DNA from 3 places in the Microbacterium sp. NPDC058345 genome. Region 2 is predicted to be linked to each of the others. Evidence: predicted binding sites of a transcription regulator. Region 2 holds the regulator's gene; each other region holds the start of a gene.

Region 1 (6,363 bases), on a different contig from region 2:
GCGACACCATCCAGGGAGTGGCGATCGCGCCGGAGGCGGCGAGCACAGCGCCGAGCCCGAGCGCGAGCCACATCCCGTCGATGCCGACCGACACGGCGTCGCCCGGATGGCCGGCACCGAACCTACGGGCGACGGCGGGAGTGGTGGAGTACGCGAGGAAGATCATCAGCCCGACGATCGTCTGCAGCACAGCGCTGGCGATGCCGAGGCCGGCGAGCGGCACGGTGCCGAGGTGTCCGACGAGGGCGGCGTCGACGATGAGGAAGGCGGGCTCCGCGACCAGTGCCCCGAGCGCCGGTACGGCGAGGCGCAGGATCTCTCGGTTCAGGGTACGGGCGGCGGGCACCGTTCGAGCCTATGGGCTGGATCGATGCCGACGCGAAGGCACGCTCGCGCGGCGCCGGTGCTCGGTACGCAGGCTGGGTACGCAGGCTCGGCGCCCGGCGCCCGGCGCCCGGCGCCCGGCGCCCGGCGCTCGGCGCTCGGCGCTCGGCGCTCGGCGCTCGGTGTTCGGTGTTCGGTGCTCGGGGCCGGAGCCGGCGCTCGGTGCTCGGTGCTCGGAAGGTCCCGGGTCGGGGTCCGGGCAGAGTCGTGCCTCACGCCGCGATCTCATATCTGGCCCTGCCGCCGAGGCGTGGTGTGCGATCCGGATCGACGTACGCGGGAGGAATGAACCACACCTTCGCTGTGGTGTGCACGCCGGTGCCGCCACCACGCCCGCCACCACGCCCGCCACTGCGCCCGCCACGAGGACGTCCGTCCTCGCCGCCACCGCGACCCTCGCCGCGACCGCCATCACCGCGCCCACCGCTGCCGGGCGGTCCGCCGGGTGGAGGCTCGATGCGGATCTCCCACCCGTTGTCGTGAATGCGGTGATGACAGGTCTCGCAGAGCAGCACGCCGTTGCTGAGATCGGTCGTGCCGCCGTCGCGCAGCCACCATCTCAGGTGGTGCGCCTTGGTCATACTCGGCGGAAGGCCGCACATCGCGCATCCGCCGTCGCGTTCGGCGAGGGCGAGTTTCTGAGCGGGGGAGAAGAATCGCCTCTCTCGCCCCCAGTCGAGAATCTCGCCGTCGGAGCCGAGAACGCACGGGATCACGCCGCCGGAGGCGGCCATCCGCCGCACAGCGCTGATGCTGACGGGCTGTTCGATTCCGTCGATGGTGCCGTGCCCGCTTCCCGCGGTCAGATCGTCGAGGTTCACGCGCACGACGACGGTGGCACCGTTCAGCGGCACCCGATCGTTGTCGCATCCGGTGACGTGCGAGCAGATCACGCTCAGTGCATCGGCCCGCATCATCGCGACCGTGCGCCGGTCGGCGTCTGCCGCATCCGCGTCCGGCGCATCCTTGCGGGCGGCGAACTGACTCGACACGTAGCCGTCGAGGGCGGCGATGATCGGCGCGCCGGACTCGACCGTCGTCACGAGCGAGACGTGCAGGTTGCCGTCGCGCTGGAACATCGTCAGCGAGCGCTGCGCGAATCGCTCCTCTTCACGCTGTTCGAGCAGTTCCGGCTCGAGCTGCGCTTCGGCGCGGGCGACGAGTCGGCGCACCTCATCGAGCGAGAGTCCGACGGCGCGTTCCGTAAGCTGTCGTTCGGCCTCTGCGACGCGCTCTCTGCCGACCCGGGGTCGAACGCGCTCGAGCAGCCTGATGATGATGTTCGCACCGGGAGCACCGAGCGAACCATTGTTGAGGGCCGCCTGCACAGCCGGGTACTTCGGGGGAAGCGGGGCGCCGAGCAGATCGGCGCGGGCCGCGGTCGCCTCGCCGACCTGCACCAGCCGAGCCGCGTCCCCCGACGACGATCCGGTCGAAGCCGCGATCAGCTGGGCAGGGTTGCGGTACCCCTGCTGCTTGGCGAGAGAGTCCGCTCCCAGCTCGGTGCGCGATTCGTGGGCGATCGCCGCCGCGACCTCGGCGTGCAGAGCGTCCAGCCGGCGGCGCAACTTCCCGATCGCGTCGTTCGCTCCGACCAGTTGGAAGCGCGAGAGCTCTGACGCGGCACCGGCATCCGCCCACACCGCGTCGAGCGCGGCAACGGCCTCGTGCAGGGGCGACAGATGTTCGGACACGTCCGGAACCCACTCTCCGCGTGGTGACTGAAGAACACGCGTTCTCCGTCGATGGATGAAAACAGCCGGTGTCTTCCACTGTGCTCGCGGGAGCGTTCTCTCAACTCTGTCCGGTGTGAACTGCTGATTTCATCGTAGGAGGGGCCTCCGACATTGCGTCCGGCGTAGCCTGGAGAAGCCGGAGGTGATGCGATGTCGGACGCGATGGGCGAGGCCGCCCGGTATCGGGCGCGGCGTGACGCAGGTGCGGATGCACCCTCCGAAGGCGACGGCGATCCGCCGCTGGTCCTGAACGCCGAGAACCAGGCACAGTTCGTCGAGACGGCGATACAGATCGCGATCCGGCGCGGCGACTTCGACGATCTGCCCGGTGCCGGCAAGCCGATCGAAGGGCTGGGCAGCCGCCACGATCCGGATTGGTGGATCCGCCGCAAGATCGAGAACGAGAACCTGTCGGGTCTCGGGCCGCCGGCACTGCTGCTGCGCGTGGAGGATCGCGAGCTGGACGGTCAGCTCGACGCGCTGCGTCGCGAGGACGACGTGCGAGCCGTGCTCGAGGACTTCAACCGCCGTGTCATCGACGCCCGGCGACAGCTGCACGGTGGGCCGCCCGTGGTCACCCGCACGCGGGACGTCGAGGCCGAGATCATCGCGTGGCGTGAACGTCGTGACGCCGCGCGGGCGGCGGCGGAGGCCAAGGCGGCCGCGGATGCCGAGGCCGAGACGGATGCCGCCTCGCGACGACGCCTGCGCCGGTGGCGCCGGCGCTGAGCCAGAGCCGGAGCCGACGAGCCACGCAGGCGCGGGAGAGCAGCCGCCGATGCGTCACGCAGGCGCGAATCGAGACCGTTCCAGGAGCGCACGCTGACCCGAGCGGGCACGCTGGATAGGCTGGCGCCGTGACATCCGAGTCCGAATCCGGCGCATCGCACTCCGAACCGCAGAAGATCGCGCTCACCGCCGGCACGGCTGAGCCTGCCGCCGGCGCAGCTGATCCAGACGCCGCCGCCCCGGCGCCTGACAGCGCCGCACCCGCGCCCGACCCCAGCGCCGCACCCGACCCCGCGACACGCGCCCCCGCCCCCGCGTCACCCGACCCCGACCCGGCCGCGGCATCCACCCCTCCACTCTCCGCCTCCGAGACGCACGAGCGCGAACCCGCCGTCCTGCGTCTCGCCCGGCGCCTGCCCAAGCGCGTGGTCGCCGTGCTCGCGTCCGCCGCCGTCCTCGTCGGCATCGTCCTCATCGCGCGCCCCACCACCGCCCTCGATGTGCTCGCTCTGCTCATCGGAGCCGGACTCGTGCTGGGCGGGCTTCTCGAACTGCTGGTTCCCGCCGCAGGCGGCGACCGGCTGCGCATGCTGCTCTCGGCGGCCCTCGTGCTCACCGGCGCCGTCGTGCTCGTGCTGCCGAACCTCACCGTGCGCGCCGTCGCCATCGTCGTGGGCGTGACGCTCATCGTGCGCGGTGCCGTCGGCGTCAGCGCGATCGTGCTGGGCCGCGCGCATCCGCTCGACCGGCGGGTGGCCGAGGTGCTGCTCGGCGCCGCCGCCATCGCCTTCGGCATCCTCGCCATCGTGTGGCCCGACATCACCCTTCTCGTCGTGGCCGTCGTCTTCGGTGCGTCGCTGACCGTGGTCGGCGCCGCGGCACTGCTCCGGATGCTGCGCGCCCGCCGCCCGCGCGATCGGCGACACCGTCGTGACACCGTCGCGCGCCGCTGGATGCGGACGATCGCGGCCGTCTGCGCGGTCGTGCTCGCCGCCGGTGCTGTCGTGGCGAGCATCACCCTGCGCGAGGGAACGCCCGTCGTCGACGACTTCTACGCCGCGCCGCGCTCGGTGCCGGGTGAGCCGGGAGAGCTGATCCGCGCCGAGCCGTTCACGCGGGGTGTTCCCGCCGGCGCGGTCGCCTGGCGCATCCTGTACACGACCACGCACGGCGACGACAGCCCGGCCGTGGCGAGCGGCATCGTCGTGGCGCCGGATGACGGGCAGGACCACCCGGCGATCGCCTGGCACCACGGCACGACCGGATTCGATCGCAGTTGCGCACCGTCGCTGGCCACCGACCCGTTCGGATCCGGCGCGATGTTCGTGCTCGACCGCATCCTGGAGCAGGGCTGGGCGCTGGTCGCCACCGACTACATCGGCCTGGGCACGGAGGGCCCGCATCCGTACCTCATCGGCGAGGGCAGCGCCAGGGCCGAACTCGACGCGGTGCGCGCCGCGCGCGCACTCGACGCCGCCGGCATCACCGATCAGACCGTGGCCTGGGGCCACTCGCAGGGCGGCGGCGCGACGCTGTGGTCGGCGGCCATCGCCGAGCACTACGCACCCGACGTGCCCCTCTCGGGTACGGTGGCGCTCGCGCCGGCGAGCGACCTGGCGGGTCTCGTCGAGCGGCTGCCCGAGGTGACCGGCGGCAGCGTCTTCGCGTCGTTCGTGATCTCGGCGTACAGCGAGATCTACGACGACGTGCCGTTCAGCCGCTACATCCGCCCCGGCGCCGACGTCACGGTACGTGAGATGGCCACGCGCTGCCTCGCCGCGCCCGACATGCTCGTCTCGGTGCTCACCGTGATGGCCCTCACCGACGACCCGAGCATCCTCGCGGCCGACCCGATCACGGGAGCGCTGGGCGAGCGGCTGACGCAGAACATCCCGCCGGCGTCGGACGGCGTCCCCGTGCTGCTCGGGCAGGGTGTGGACGATCAGCTGATCGCCTACGACATGCAGTCCGCCTACGCGCAGCGGCTGTGCGGCGAGGGAGCGACGGTCGACTATCGCGGATACGGCGGGCGCGATCACCTGTCGCTCGTCGAGACGGATTCGCCGGCCATCGAGGAGGCCATGGCGTGGACGCGCGATCGACTCGCCGGGGTGGCGACCGCCGGATCCTGCTGAGCGGATGCCGAGCGGGCGCGGTGTCCCGACCGCCGCATAGGCTGGTGACATGACAGACGTTCTGCCCTCCGGCCTCGCCGTCTCGGAGTTCAGCTCCGACATCCGCCCCCAGGACGACCTCTATCGCCACGTCAACGGTGCGTGGCTCGAGGACGCCGAGATCCCCGCCGACAAGGCGCGCTGGGGATCCTTCCACCTGCTCGCCGAGCAGGCGGAGAAGGACGTCCGCGCGATCATCGAGGAGTCGCAGGATGCCGAGCCCGGCACCCTGGCCCGCAAGGTCGGTGACCTGTTCTCCAGCTTCATGGACACCGCGCGCGTCGCCGAACTCGGCACCGCGCCCCTCGACGAGCAGCTGGCGAAGGTCGACGCCGTCGACAGCATCCCGTCGTTCCTCGCGACCGTCGGCGCGTTCGACCGCGAGGGCGTCGCAGCCCTGATCGGCGTCTTCGTCGAACCCGACCCGGGCAACCCGGAGCGGTACGTGCCCTTCGCGGTGCAGGCCGGTCTGTCGCTGCCGGACGAGAGCTACTACCGACAGGAGAGCTTCGAGAGCACCCGCGCGGCCTACCGTGCGCACCTCGAGCGGCTGCTCGCGCTGGCGGGCGTCGCGGATGCCGCTGGCGTCGCCGACCGATCGTTCTCCCTCGAGCACGAGATCGCCGGCCATCACTGGGACAACGTGGCGTCGCGCGATGCGGTGAAGACCTACAACCTGAAGAGCTGGGAGGAGTTCCAGCAGCTGACCGGCCGTGACCTTTCGCCGTGGCGTGACGCCGTCGCCGTCGCGAACCCGGCGGCGTTCGATGAGCTGGTGGTGTTCCAGCCCAGCTTCTTCGAGGGCCTGGGCGCGCTGCTCGTCGAGGACCGCCTCGACGACTGGAAGGCGTGGCTCACCGCCAAGGTCGTGCACGGTCTGGCCGGCTACCTCACCGACGAGATCATCGATGAGAACTTCTCGTTCTACGGCACCGAGCTGACCGGCACCCCCTCGATCCGCGAGCGGTGGAAGCGCGGCGTCTCGCTGGTCGAGGGTTCGCTCGGCGACGCGGTCGGCAAGATCTACGTGGAGCGGCATTTCCCGCCGGCCGCGAAGGCCGCCATGGACGAACTCGTCGCGAACCTCATCGAGGCGTACCGGCAGAGCATCGAGAAGCTGGAGTGGATGGGCGCCGAGACCCGCCGCAAGGCGCTCGACAAGCTCGCCACCTTCCGGCCCAAGATCGGCCACCCCGAGAAGTGGCGCGACTACGACGCGATCGAGATCGACGCCGCCGACCTCGTCGGCAACGCGCGCCGCGCCACGGTCTTCGAGCACGACCGGCAGATCTCGAAGGTCGGGCAGCCGATCGACCGCGACGAGTGGTTCATGCCGCCGC
Region 2 (6,363 bases):
AGACGGCCTTCTCGCTCTCCAGCGATCGCCTGGTGCGCGAGGTCGCCGAGTCCGCCGCCGCCGGCTACCGCACCCGCCCGGTCATCGTGGGGCCGGTCACCCTGCTCGCCCTCGCCAAGGCCTCGGATGCCGCGCCGGAGGGCTTCGACCCGCTGTCGCGCCTGGACGAGGTGGTCGCCGTGTACGCCGAGCTGCTGACGAAGCTCAAGGCCGCCGGCGCCGACTGGGTGCAGCTCGACGAGCCCGCCCTGGTCAGCGAGTCCCTGCCCGCCTCGACCGCGCAGCTGGCGGATGCCGCACGGCGGGCCCTCGCGGCGCTCGGCGGCGCTGCAGACCGTCCGTCGATCTTCGTCGCGGCACCGTATGCGGAGCTCGGCGAGGCGCTGCCGGTACTGGCCGCGGCGCCGGTCGAGGCCATCGCGATCGACCTGGTGCGAGGCGGCGTTCCGGATGCGCTCCCCGACCTGGGGGCGAAGACCCTTGTCGGCGGCGTGATCGACGGGCACAACATCTGGCGCGGCGACCTGGACGGCGCGTTCGCGAAGCTCGAGGCGCTTCGCGCGCTCGGCGCCGCATCCGTCTCGGCCTCCACGTCGACCTCGCTGCTGCACGTGCCGCACGACGTCCAGGACGAGGCGGCCCTCGACGCCCGGCTGGTCTCGTGGCTGGCGTTCGCCGACCAGAAGGTCGGTCAGATCGTCACGCTGGCCCGCGGCCTCGCGGCAGGGCGCAACGCCATCGCCGCGGAGCTGGCGGAGGCATCGGCCGCGCTCGCCGACCGGAAGGACGCGCCGGGCGTGCGTGACGGCGCGGTGCGCGGTCGCACGCTCGCCGAGGCGGACTTCTCGCGCGTCTCCTACGAGCAGCGCGAGTCGGCGCAGGAGGCCCTGAACCTGCCCTCGCTGCCGCTCACCACGATCGGCTCCTTCCCGCAGACCGGCGACATCCGCCGCGCCCGCGCGCAGTTCCTCCGCGGCGAGCTCCCCGCGGACGACTACGAGGCGTTCCTCAAGGCCGAGATCGATCGTGTGGTCGCGCTGCAGGAGGATCTCGGACTCGACGTGCTGGTGCACGGCGAGCCGGAGCGCAACGACATGGTGCAGTACTTCGCAGAGAACCTCGACGGCTTCGCCGTGACCGAGCACGGCTGGGTGCAGTCCTACGGATCGCGCGCCACGCGGCCGTCGATCCTGTGGGGTGACGTGTCGCGTCCCGCGCCGATCACGGTCTCCTGGGCGTCCTACGCGCAGTCGTTGAGCGTCAAGCACGTCAAGGGCATGCTCACCGGGCCGGTCACGATCCTCGCCTGGTCGTTCGTCCGCGACGACCAGCCGCTGGGCGAGACCGCCGACCAGGTCGCCCTGGCGCTGCGCGACGAGATCGCGGACCTCGAGGCGGCGGGGATCGCGATCATCCAGGTCGACGAGCCGGCGCTGCGTGAGCTGCTGCCGTTGAAGACGGCGGACCAGCCCGCCTACCTCGACTGGTCGGTGCGCTCGTTCCGGCTCGCGACGGGAGGCGCCGCCGCGGCGACACAGGTGCACACGCACCTCTGCTATTCGGAGTTCGGCGTCGTCATCGACGCGATCCGCGCGCTGGACGCCGACGTCACCTCGATCGAGGCGGCGCGCAGCCGCATGGAGGTCGTCGCCGAGGTGGCCGAGGCGGGCTTCGACCACGGCATCGGCCCCGGCGTCTACGACATCCACTCGCCCCGCGTGCCCAGCGCCGATGAGGTCGAGTCGCTGCTGCGGCGGGCCGTCGACGAGCTGCCGCTGCGTCAGCTGTGGGTGAACCCTGACTGCGGTCTGAAGACGCGCGGCTACGACGAGACGGTGGCGTCGCTGCGCAACATCGTCGAGGCCACCCGTCGCGTCCGCGAGGACGTCACCGTCCCCGCCTGATCGAAATGAGGAACGCCTCGTCCGGATGCTCCGGACGAGGCGTTCCCCGTATGCGCAGGAATCTCAGACGGCGCGCAGCACCGCCACGACCTTGCCGAGGACGACGGCGTCGTCGCCGAGGATCGGCTCGAACGACGAGTTGCGGGGGAGCAGCCAGGTGTGTCCGTCGCGCTGCCGGAAGGTCTTCACGGTGGCCTCATCGTCGAGCAGGGCCGCGACGATCTCACCGTTCTCGGCGGTGTTCTGCGTGCGGACCACGACCCAGTCACCGTCGCAGATGGCGGCATCGATCATCGAGTCGCCGTTGACCTTGAGCATGAACAGGTCGCCCTTGCCCACCAGCTGCCGCGGCAGCGGGAAGATCTCCTCGACCTGCTGCTCGGCGGTGATCGGCACGCCGGCCGCGATCTGCCCGACCAGCGGCACCAGGGCGGCGTCGCCGACCGCGGGCGCACTGTCGGCCGGGTTCTCGGTGCTCGTGCCGGGCAGGTCGATGAGCACCTCCATGGCACGCGTCTTGCCCGGGTCGCGGCGCAGGTAGCCGCTGAGTTCCAGCTGCCCCAGCTGATGCGTGACGCTGGACAGGGACTTGAGGCCGACGGCGTCGCCGATCTCGCGCATGCTCGGCGGGTAGCCGTGGCGGGCGATCGAGGTCTGGATGACCTCGAGGATCGCCATCTGCTTGGCGCTCAGGTTCTTGCGCCGACGCGTGCGCGGCGCCTCGGATGCCGGGGCGGGGTTCTCGCTCATGCTGCTCCTCCATGCGCTCTGTCGAGGCGTCCGGTTCGAATGTCGGTGGCCCGTGGTGGGCTGTCGTTATCGAAACCGTATCCGAGATTTCGCCGAATTCGGAAGATCTGTTCGAGCGTGTCGGCCTGATCGGGAACGGAAGTTCGAAGAATTCTTGACAGCTGTTCGATATCGAAGATACATTCGGAACACAGCTTCGCATCCGGCATTCCCGGCCGAATGCCGGATGCGAAAGCTTCCCGCCGTCGAGGCGGAGAAGAAGAGGAGCACACCATGAGCACCATCAGCATCCAGCCGCCGATGACCGCACGCACCGCTGCGCCGGCGACACGGCTGCGACTGACCGCACGCGGTCGCCGCGTGCTCCTCGCCCTCGCCTCGGCGCCGGTCGCCGCCGGGATCGTCTTCTCCGCGCTGGCGGGCGGATCCGCGCTGGCCTCGGGGGAGCAGGCCGCAGTGCCGTCGTTCGAGACGGTCACGGTGATGCCGGGCGACACTCTGTGGTCGATCGCGGCCGATGCGGCGCCCGATGCCGACCCGCGCGAGGTCGTCGACGCCATCATGCGTCTGAACAGCCTGCCGAGCGGCATGATCCAGACCGGCACCACGCTGGCGCTTCCCGCGGAGTACGCCGACTGAACCGTGTGACGTCACGCGCAGGGTCGGCCGAGGTGCGCGCTCTACGATGGGAAGGGTGACCTCTCTTGACGATCTGCCCCTTCGCGACGACCTTCGCGGGCTGACTCCGTACGGCGCGCCACAGGCGCCGCTGCCGGTGGCGCTGAACGTGAACGAGAACACCCATCCGGTGCCCGATGAGGTGGCCGACGACATCCTCGACGGCATCGCCCGGGCCCTGCGCGAGGTGAACCGGTATCCCGACCGGGAGTTCACCGCGCTGCGGCAGGCGTTCGCGACTTATCTCGGCCACGGTCTGACCGCCGAGCGCATCTGGGCCGGCAACGGATCGAACGAGGTGCTGCAGCACATCCTGCAGGCGTTCGCCGGTCCGGGTCGCACAGTCTTCGGCTTCGGGCCGACCTATTCGATGTACCCGCTGCTCGCACAGGGCACCGGCGCGCGCTGGACGGCCGGCACCCGCGAAGACGACTACTCGATCACGGCTGACGAGGCGGCGCGGCAGGTGCGTGCCACCGACCCTGATGTCGTGCTGCTGTGCTCGCCCAACAATCCGACCGGCACACCCCTGGGATTCGACGTCGTCGAAGCCGTGTACGAAGCCGCGCGGGGGGTCGTGATCGTCGACGAGGCCTATCACGAGTTCGCCCCGCACGACGCGGCATCCGCGCTCACACTGCTCGACGGGCGCCCTCGGCTGGCGGTCTCTCGCACCATGAGCAAGGCGTTCGCCTTCGCGGGCGCGAGGGTGGGCTATCTCGCCGCTGATCCGGCGTTCATCGACGCGCTGCGCCTCGTGCGCCTGCCGTACCACCTCAGTGCGCTCACGCAGGCGGCAGCGGTCGCGGCGCTGCGCAACTCGACGACGATGCTGCGGATGGTCGACGAGATCGTGGTGCAGCGCGACCGCATCACGGCCACCCTGGTCGCCCTCGGCTATGCACCGCACGAGTCGTGGTCGAACTTCGTGCTGTTCGGCGGCGTCGACGATCCGAAGGCGGTCTGGCAGGCGCTCTACGAGCGGGGCGTGCTGATCCGCGACGTCGGCATCCCCGGTCACCTTCGGGTCACCGCGGGCACCGAGGCCGAGACCACCGCGTTCCTCGACGCCCTGGCCTCGATCAGCGATCCGTCGCCCGCCGCCTCGGTAGGATCGGCGTCATGAGCGCACGCACCGCACGTCGCACCCGCAGCACGTCCGAGTCGACCGTCGAGATCGAGCTGAACCTCGACGGCACCGGGCGCAGCAGCATCGACACCTCCGTGCCGTTCTTCGACCACATGCTCACCGCCTTCGCGAAGCACTCGCTGACCGATCTGACCGTACGCGCGTCCGGCGACACGCACATCGACGCGCACCACACCGTCGAGGACGTCTCCATCGTGCTCGGTCAGGCGATCGGCGAGGCGCTCGGCGACAAGGCGGGCATCTCGCGTTACGGTGACGCGCTCGTGCCGCTCGACGAAGCGCTCGCGCAGGCCGTCGTCGACGTCTCCGGGCGTCCCTTCCTCGTGCACCAGGGCGAGCCCGCCGGCTTCGAGTTCCACCTGATCGGCGGGCACTTCACGGGTTCGCTGGTTCGTCACGCCTTCGAGGCCCTCACCTTCCATGCGGGCCTCACCGTGCACGTGCGCGTGCTCGGCGGGCGCGACCCGCACCACATCGCCGAGGCGGAGTTCAAGGCGTTCGCTCGCGCGTTCCGGCAGGCCAAGGCGCTCGACCCGCTGGTCGAGGGCATCCCGTCGACGAAGGGTGCGCTGTGAGCCGCGCACCTCGCGTCGCCGTCTTCGACTACGAGTCCGGCAACGTGCACTCCGCCGTGAAGGCCCTCGCCGCCGCCGGTGCGGACGTCGAGCTGACCGGTGACCGCAGCGCGGCCCTGGAGGCCGACGGACTCCTCGTGCCGGGTGTCGGCGCCTTCGCCGCGGTGCGCGAAGCACTGCACGCGCGTGGCGGCGATGAGATCATCGAACGCCGACTCGCCGGAGGTCGTCCGGTGCTCGGCATCTGCGTCGGCATGCAGGTGATGTTCGAGCGCGGCGTCGAGCGCGGGCAGAACACCGAGGGCCTGGGGGAGTGGCCGGGTTCGGTGACCGAGCTCGACGCGCCGGTGCTGCCGCACATGGGGTGGAATACGGTGCAGGCCGGCGAGGGCAGCGTCCTGTTCCGGGGCATCGAGCAGGAGCGCTTCTACTTCGTGCACTCCTACGCGGCCAAGACCTGGGAGCTCGACGTGGTCGCGCCGTTCCCGCGGCCCGCCGTCACGTGGGCCACGCACGGGGAGCGCTTCCTCGCCGCGGTCGAGAACGGTCCGCTGTCGGCCACTCAGTTCCACCCCGAGAAGTCCGGCGACGCCGGCATCCGTCTGCTGCGCAACTGGGTCGAGTCCCTCTGACCGGTGCCGATCCGCCGGAGGGTTTGATGCCCGCTCGCGCCCCGACTACCCTCGTCTCTCGTGCCTGCACAGCCATTCCCGATTCCCTCTCCTAGGACGTCATGAACGATTTCGCACAGTCACCCGCCCTGATCCTGCTGCCCGCGGTCGACGTCGCCGGCGGCAAGGCGGTGCGTCTCACCCAGGGTGAGGCTGGCACCGAGACCAGCTACGGCGACCCCGTGGACGCCGCGGGCGAGTGGGTCGACCAGGGGGCGCAGTGGATCCACCTCGTCGACCTCGACGCGGCGTTCGGACGCGGCAGCAACGCCGGGATCCTGCGCAAGGTCATCAAGCAGTACCGCGGCGTGAACATCGAGCTCTCCGGCGGCATCCGCGACGACGCCAGCCTCGAGGCGGCTCTGGAGTCGGGTGCCAACCGCATCAACCTCGGCACCGCGGCGCTGGAGAACCCCGAGTGGGCTGCGGATGTCATCGGACGCTACGGTGAGGCTGTCGCCGTCGGGCTCGACGTGCGCGGCACCACGCTCGCGGCGCGGGGATGGACGGAGGACGGCGGCGACATCTGGGAGGTGCTCGAGCGTCTCGAAGAGGCCGGATGCAGCCGCTACGTCGTCACCGACGTCACGAAGGACGGCACGCTGCGCGGACCCAACCTCGACCTGCTGCGCGAG
Region 3 (6,363 bases), on a different contig from region 2:
ACTGCTGTTCTCATGGCTGGGCGACGGAGCTGGCACGTTCTTCCCCGGCGGGCCGGAGCTTCCGCTGATGCTGCTCTTCTTCGGCATCGCGCACATCGGCTACATCGCGCTGTTCCTGCGTCATGCGCGCATCCGCCCGCTTCCGTGGTGGACGCTCGTCTACGCCGCGTGGTGGGTGGGAATGCTCGTCGTCCTCGGCCCGCACACCGGATCGCTCTTCTTCGCCGTCGCCGCCTACGGCATCGTGCTCGCCGGCACGGCCGCGACGGCCGCCAGATGTCATCCGATCGTCGCCGTCGGCGGCGCCTTCTTCCTCATGAGCGATTCGATCCTCGCGTTCCGGCTCTTCCTGCCCGATGCCATGCCCGCCTGGACCGGCCCCGCCGTCATGCTCACCTACACGATCGGGCAGGGTCTCATCATCTGGGGTGTGCTGCGCACTCTCGCCAAGGAAGGCGCGCGATGATCGAGTCGATCAAGCCCGTGCGCGTCGACAGCTGGCTGTGGGCGGTGCGCATCTACAAGACCCGCTCCGCCGCGACGACCGCATGCCGCGCCGGGCACGTACGCGTGAACGGCGAACGCACGAAAGCCGCGCAGACCGTCAAGCCGGGCGACGAGGTGCGCGTGCGGATCTCGGGTTTCGACCGCATCCTCGCCGTGCGCCAGACGCTCTCGAAGCGCGTCGGTGCCCCGGTCGCCGTCACGGCGTACGACGACCGCACTCCCCCGCGCGAACCCGTCGCGATGGTCGCGGTCCGTGACCGCGGTGCGGGGCGCCCGACAAAACGCGAGCGCCGCGACATCGACCGACTGCGCGGCCGCGACGAACAGTCGGACTGACGGCGCGTCAGCGCACGATCACGAGACCGATGACGACGACACCGACGAGGGCCGTCGTCATCACGAACACCGTGACCGCCAGCAGAAGCGCCGCGCCCGGCGACTCGCGACGCGCGCCGGTGGAGAGGGCCCGATACCAGCGGCGGTAGCGCCTCCGGGCGGCGACGACCAGCCATGCGGCAAAACCGAAGCCGAGCAGGCCCGGCGCGAGCGATGCCGCGAGTTCTACGCCGCCTCGCGCCAGCGGCGGGAACACCCTCAGCGCCAGCAGCGACCCGACGCCGATCGCCAGCGCCGTGCGACGCCACGCCAGTTCGGTGCGCTCGGGTTGCAGACCGGGATCGAAGGACCCGCTCGAGGTCATCGCTGCAGCACGCCGAAGACGATGAGCACGCCGACCACGACGATGACGGCCGAGAGCACCAGACCGGTGTGCGACCCGGGCAGCGGCGCCTGCAGACGCAGGGCGCGCTCCGTGCGCGCCCATTCGACCCAGGCGATGACGGGAAGCGCCAGACCCGCGGCGATGAGCACGAGCGAAGCGATCAGCCGGAGCACCGGATGCAGGTCGAGGCCGAGCGCCTCGAGCGCGACACCTCCGGCGATCAGCGCGAGAGCCGTGCGGTTCCAGGCGAGAAAGGTACGCTCGTTGGCCAGCGAGAACCGTGCATCGGGCTCGTCGCCCACCCCGAAGACGGATGCCGGGAATCGCCCCCGCGTCACGATGACACCGCCGCGACCGTGCGGAATCCGGCGTTCCCCATCGACGAATCGGGCGTGTTCTGCGAGCGGGCGGAGTTGCGGTACCGGTTGCAGTAGGAGATGTGACACAGGTAGCTTCCGCCGCGCAGCACGCGCGCGCCGCCACCGTCCGGCCCCTGCGGGTTCTGTGCGGGCGAGGCGCCGTAGTAGCGCGGATCGAACCAGTCAGCACACCACTCCCAGACGTTGCCGACCGGCTGCCACAGCCCGTACCCGTTGCGCTCGAAGGAGCGCACCGGCGCCGTGGTCAGGAAGCCGTCCTCCAGGGTGTTGCGCACCGGGAACTCGCCCTGCCAGATGTTGGCGCGCCAGCCGCCGGCATCCACCTCGTCATCGCCCCACGGGTACTTCGCGCGATCCAGCCCTCCGCGCGCGGCGTACTCCCACTCCGCCTCGGTGGGCAGGCGCCGCCTGGCCCAGGCGCAGTAGGCCCGCGCGTCATTCCAGCTGATGTGCACGACAGGATGGTCGCCGAGGCCGTCGAGCGTCGAGTTCCTTCCGCCGGGATGCGACCAGTCCGCCCCGCGCACGCCGACCCACCACGGCGTGCCGGATGCCGACCCCATGACGTCGTCATCGGGTGCGTCCACCGCGAGATGGAACACCGCTGAGAACCCGAACGTCGCGGCCTCGGTGCGATACCCCGTGTCCGCGACGAAGCGCGCATAGTCGTCGTTGGTCACTGCGGTCACGTCAATCTCGAACCCGTCGAGTGTGACCGGATGCTGCGGCAGCTCTCCATCCATGGGATTGCGGTCGCCCGAGGAGTCGCCCATCACGAACGTCCCTGCAGGGATGACTGCCTGCTCGATCGTGTGGCGGCCGCCGCCCGCGGTCGTCGCCGGCTCGGCAGGGCGCGCGGATCCGATCGTGAGGAACTGACTCCGTCCGGGAGGGGCGCACGTGCAACCCGGGCCGCACCCGCCGTCGTCGTTCCGCTCTGCCATGGCATCAGCCTATTGCGCTCGGCGGCATGACCCTGACGTCGCGACGAGCGAGAGATCAGGCGAAAAAGTTCTGCACACCTCTTCCATCGTTCGTATCTTTGTTCTAAACTAGAGGCATGGTCACCGACGTCCCCGATCGCATCGCACAGCGTGAGTCGCTGCTGGATGCGTGGGTGGATGTGCAGCAGCGGATCGCAGCGTTGCAGGCGGAGGCGGCCGACTTGCTGGCGCAGCGGTGGGCGCTGATGGAGGACGAGATCGCGGATGCTCCGCTGCACCGAGAGGCGATTCTGCGGTCCACGGTGTGCGAGTACGCCGCCGCGGGCCGGATCGCGAAGGGCTCGATGGAGTGCGCCTTCTCCGACGCGCGCATCCTGCATGACGACCTGCCGGCCGTGGCCGACGCGCATGCGGCGGGGAGGATCACTGCCGCGCATGTGCGGGAGATCGTGCACGAAGCGGATGTGGTGCGCGAAGCGGTACGCGACGGTTCCGTCGAACCGGGGACGGTGGCGCTGTTCGAGGCGGCGGTGCTCGAAGTCGCCGAGCACGACACACCCGCCCGCACCAGGGCGCACGCCCGCCAGGTCGCTGCCGCCCTCGCGGGCGTCACGGTGGTGCAGCGTCACGAACGCGCCCTCTCTGAACGGTCGGTCACGGTGCGTTCGGTCGGTGATGGGCTCGCCCTGCTGCAGGCGGTGCTGCCCGAGCACCTCGCCCTCGCGATCCACGACCGGCTCACCACGATGGCCCGCGACCTGCGCACCGCCGACCGCACCCCCGTGCTTCCCCCGCTGGAACCCGAACCCGACGACGAGTACGGTGCCCCCATCGACGACGACGGGCTCGATCTTGATGAGCAGTCCCGGTGGGAGGCGATCGAGCGCATCCTCGCCGCCGATCCGCTGTTCCACGACGACAGCCCCGCGATCATCCACGTGCCGGGCGATGAGCGCACGATGGACCAGATCCGCGCCGACCTGTTCACCGACCTGCTGCTGGCGACAGATCCGACCGACGCGCACGGCACCGCACTGCAGAACATCACCGCGACCGTGCAGGTCACCGTCGCCGCCACCACCCTCACCGGCGCCGACGACCGGCCCGCCGAGATCGACGGCACCGGCCCCCTGCACCCCGACATCGCCCGCGCGATCGCCGGACGCAACACCGGCTGGACGCGCCTGTTCCTCGACCCCCAGGGCATGGTCACCGAGACCGACACCTACACGCCCACGGAATCCATGCGCCGCTTCCTGCGCGCGAGAGACCAGCAGTGCCGCTTCCCCGGATGCCGGAGGCCCATCGCCCGCTGCGAGCTCGACCACAACCACGACTACGCCAAAGGCGGCCGCACCACGCTGTGCAACCTCAGCCACTTCTGCACCGCCCACCACGTGATCAAGCACCCCAGCATCCCGGACGAACACCGCTGGACCGCCCGACAACTGCCCGACTGGTCCCTCGAATGGACCAGCCCCACCGGACGCACCTACACCGACCCACCCCGGCGACGGGTCATGTTCATCCCCACCGAGCCACCACCGGACGAACGACCGCCGGGAAAGTACGCGTTCGCACCGGACTGGACCGACCTACCGGCCGACGCACCATTCTGACCGCCGACAGGGCTCGCTCCCGCGCGCGTCGATCTCGTCGATCTCGCCGATTTAGTCGAGCTGCCCGAGCAGCCAGCCGGCCGACTCGGCATTCGCGCCGGCGTGCTGCACGCGCTCGCGCAGTTCGCGATCACTGGTGACCACCGTCACGGCGCGTCCGTTCGCGATCAGGCGCTCAGCCGCCGCCACGATCGCGTCGTCGCCGTGCCCCGTCGCCCGCACGAGATCGATCGCGCCGCGTCGCGCGGCAGCATCCGATCCGCTGTCCGCCTGCGCCTCCGACCGGTCGCCCAGGTGGGCGGCATCCGGCACCGCTCGCGCTTCGCCCTCCACGACCATCGATACCGGCGGGTACCAGCGGTCGGCGTCGAGACCGAGTCGCGCAGCCGCGACGCCGCCCGACGCCCATGCCGACAGGCGCCGTCCCAACCTTCCGGCCGCGCCGGCGCGGTCCTTCCACCAGCCGTCGGGCACCGATCCGACCACGTTCGCGGCGTCGACGACGATCGCCGGTCGCACGCCCAGCAGGTCGCGCAGCATCGGCCAGGCCGCGGCGAAGCCGGGGTGCAGCGGACGCTCGCCGACCTCGTCGACGGCCACCCATTCCAGCGCCAGGCTCTCGGGGTCGCTGATCACCGGCTCGAACGGCCGCACGACGTCGGCCACGACGGTGGTGTACGACCAGATGCCGAGGTCGAGCACGCTCGAGAACCGCGCCCGCACGGCGCCGTCCGGAATGCCGGCCTCCTCCTGCGCTTCGCGGAGCGCGCCGTCCAGCGCGAGCTCGCCCTCGTGCAGCGCCCCACCGGGCAGCCCCCAGGTGCCGCCGAAGTGACTCCACCCGACCCGATGCTGCAGCAGCACCCCGCGCTGCGAGTCCACGGCCAGCAGCCCCGCGGCGCCGTAGCGACCCCAGTACTTCTCCCCCGTCGGCGCGACCACCCAGGCATCGCCGCTGTCACGCGGGCCCTGCGGGCGGCGCGGCTCACCGGGCGAGGGAGGGATGATCGTCACCCGTCCAGCCTTTCACAGCCACGCCGCCGCGGCATGCAGGGTGCGCGCGGGCAGGGGTCGGCCCACCAGCCGCTCGGCCGCGGCATGCGACGTATACCGCGCGGGTAGGGTCAGCGCACCGGCAGCTCCGCCGCGGCCTGCAGGCGGGCCGCAGCCAGCTCCTCGGCCGCCTGCAGCGGCGTGACGCCGCGCGACTCTGCGTCATCGAGGATGCGGCGCACCGTGTCGCCGATCCCCGAGACCCGCGCCATGATCTCCGCGCTCGTGCCGATCTGCTTGGCTTCCCGATCGAGGTAGATCACGCCGCCGGCGTTCACCACGAAGTCCGGCGCATAGAGGATGCCACGGGCGTCGAGGCGGTCAGCCCCCGAGTGATCGGCCAGCGGGTTGTTCGCCGGGCCGCAGACCGCCTTCACGTCGAGAGCGTCGATCACCTCGTCGGTGAGCACTCCGCCGATGCCCGCCGGCACGAACACGTCGCCGGCGACCAGGTGTTCCGATCCCGGTTCGACCCAGGTCGCCCCGAGGTCTTCGGCGAGCGCGCGCCGAGCGGGGTTGATGTCCGTCACGGTCAGCGTCGCGCCCTGCTCGGCCAGCCGCGACGCGAGTCTGCCGCCGACCTGGCCGAGGCCCGAGATCGTGATGCGACGACCCGCGGCATCCGCCGATCCGGTGACCTTCTCGAGCACCGCCTGCAGCGACGCGTACACGCCGAGGCTGGTCGGCCCGGCCGGCTCACCGGAACCGCCCACCGCCGACGGCAGCCCGACCACGTGCTGCGTGCGCTCACTGACGGTCAGCATGTCGTCGGTCGTCGACCCCACGTCCTCCGCGGTGCGGTAGAGGCCGTCCATCAGCTGCACGGCATCGCCGAGGTCGAGGAATGCGGCGCGCCGCCGATCCGCGTCGAGCGTCTCGCCCGGGGCGAGGCCGATGACCGACTTGCCGCCACCGGCGTCCAGGCCGGCTGCAGCGTTCTTCAGCGTCATCGCCGCCGACAGTCGCAGCGCATCGCCGAGGGCGTCGCTCCAATGCGGATACGTCCACAGCCGTGCGCCGCCGAGCGCGGATCCGAGCACGGAGGAGTGCAGCGCCACGGCGATGAACAGTCCGCTCCTGCGCCCGGTGACCACCTCCACGCGCTCGTGGCGGAAATCGGGCAGGGGCAGGGTGTGCGT

Evidence for each region. The regulator LexA, encoded in region 2, represses DNA repair genes until DNA is damaged. The targets are predictions, from matches to a motif close to TCGAACANNTGTTCGA.
Region 1: ACFWH5_RS06930 (DUF222 domain-containing protein) is a predicted target of LexA. The motif match lies at 2,109-2,124, and genes of this name have one in related genera.
Region 3: ACFWH5_RS11585 (DUF222 domain-containing protein) is a predicted target of LexA. The motif match lies at 2,643-2,658, and genes of this name have one in related genera.

Annotation. Positions count from the first base shown of each region.
Region 1 covers NZ_JBHXIG010000001.1:1,465,008-1,471,370, forward strand. The annotation lists gene ACFWH5_RS06925 (MATE family efflux transporter) at 1-346, opposite strand, end outside; gene ACFWH5_RS06930 (DUF222 domain-containing protein) at 597-2,078, opposite strand; gene ACFWH5_RS06935 (DUF1992 domain-containing protein) at 2,271-2,849, shown strand; gene ACFWH5_RS06940 (lipase family protein) at 2,978-4,984, shown strand; gene ACFWH5_RS06945 (M13 family metallopeptidase) at 5,034-6,363, shown strand, end outside.
Region 2 covers NZ_JBHXIG010000004.1:177,391-183,753, forward strand. The annotation lists gene metE (5-methyltetrahydropteroyltriglutamate--homocysteine S-methyltransferase) at 1-1,904, shown strand, start outside; gene lexA (transcriptional repressor LexA) at 1,968-2,654, opposite strand; gene ACFWH5_RS15260 (LysM peptidoglycan-binding domain-containing protein) at 2,928-3,293, shown strand; gene ACFWH5_RS15265 (histidinol-phosphate transaminase) at 3,340-4,458, shown strand; gene hisB (imidazoleglycerol-phosphate dehydratase HisB) at 4,455-5,057, shown strand; gene hisH (imidazole glycerol phosphate synthase subunit HisH) at 5,054-5,689, shown strand; gene priA (bifunctional 1-(5-phosphoribosyl)-5-((5-phosphoribosylamino)methylideneamino)imidazole-4-carboxamide isomerase/phosphoribosylanthranilate isomerase PriA) at 5,791-6,363, shown strand, end outside.
Region 3 covers NZ_JBHXIG010000002.1:797,716-804,078, forward strand. The annotation lists gene ACFWH5_RS11560 (lysoplasmalogenase family protein) at 1-466, shown strand, start outside; gene ACFWH5_RS11565 (RNA-binding S4 domain-containing protein) at 463-843, shown strand; gene ACFWH5_RS11570 (DUF202 domain-containing protein) at 851-1,207, opposite strand; gene ACFWH5_RS11575 (YidH family protein) at 1,204-1,566, opposite strand; gene ACFWH5_RS11580 (formylglycine-generating enzyme family protein) at 1,563-2,552, opposite strand; gene ACFWH5_RS11585 (DUF222 domain-containing protein) at 2,669-4,171, shown strand; gene ACFWH5_RS11590 (NUDIX domain-containing protein) at 4,223-5,185, opposite strand; gene ACFWH5_RS11595 (Glu/Leu/Phe/Val dehydrogenase dimerization domain-containing protein) at 5,296-6,363, opposite strand, start outside.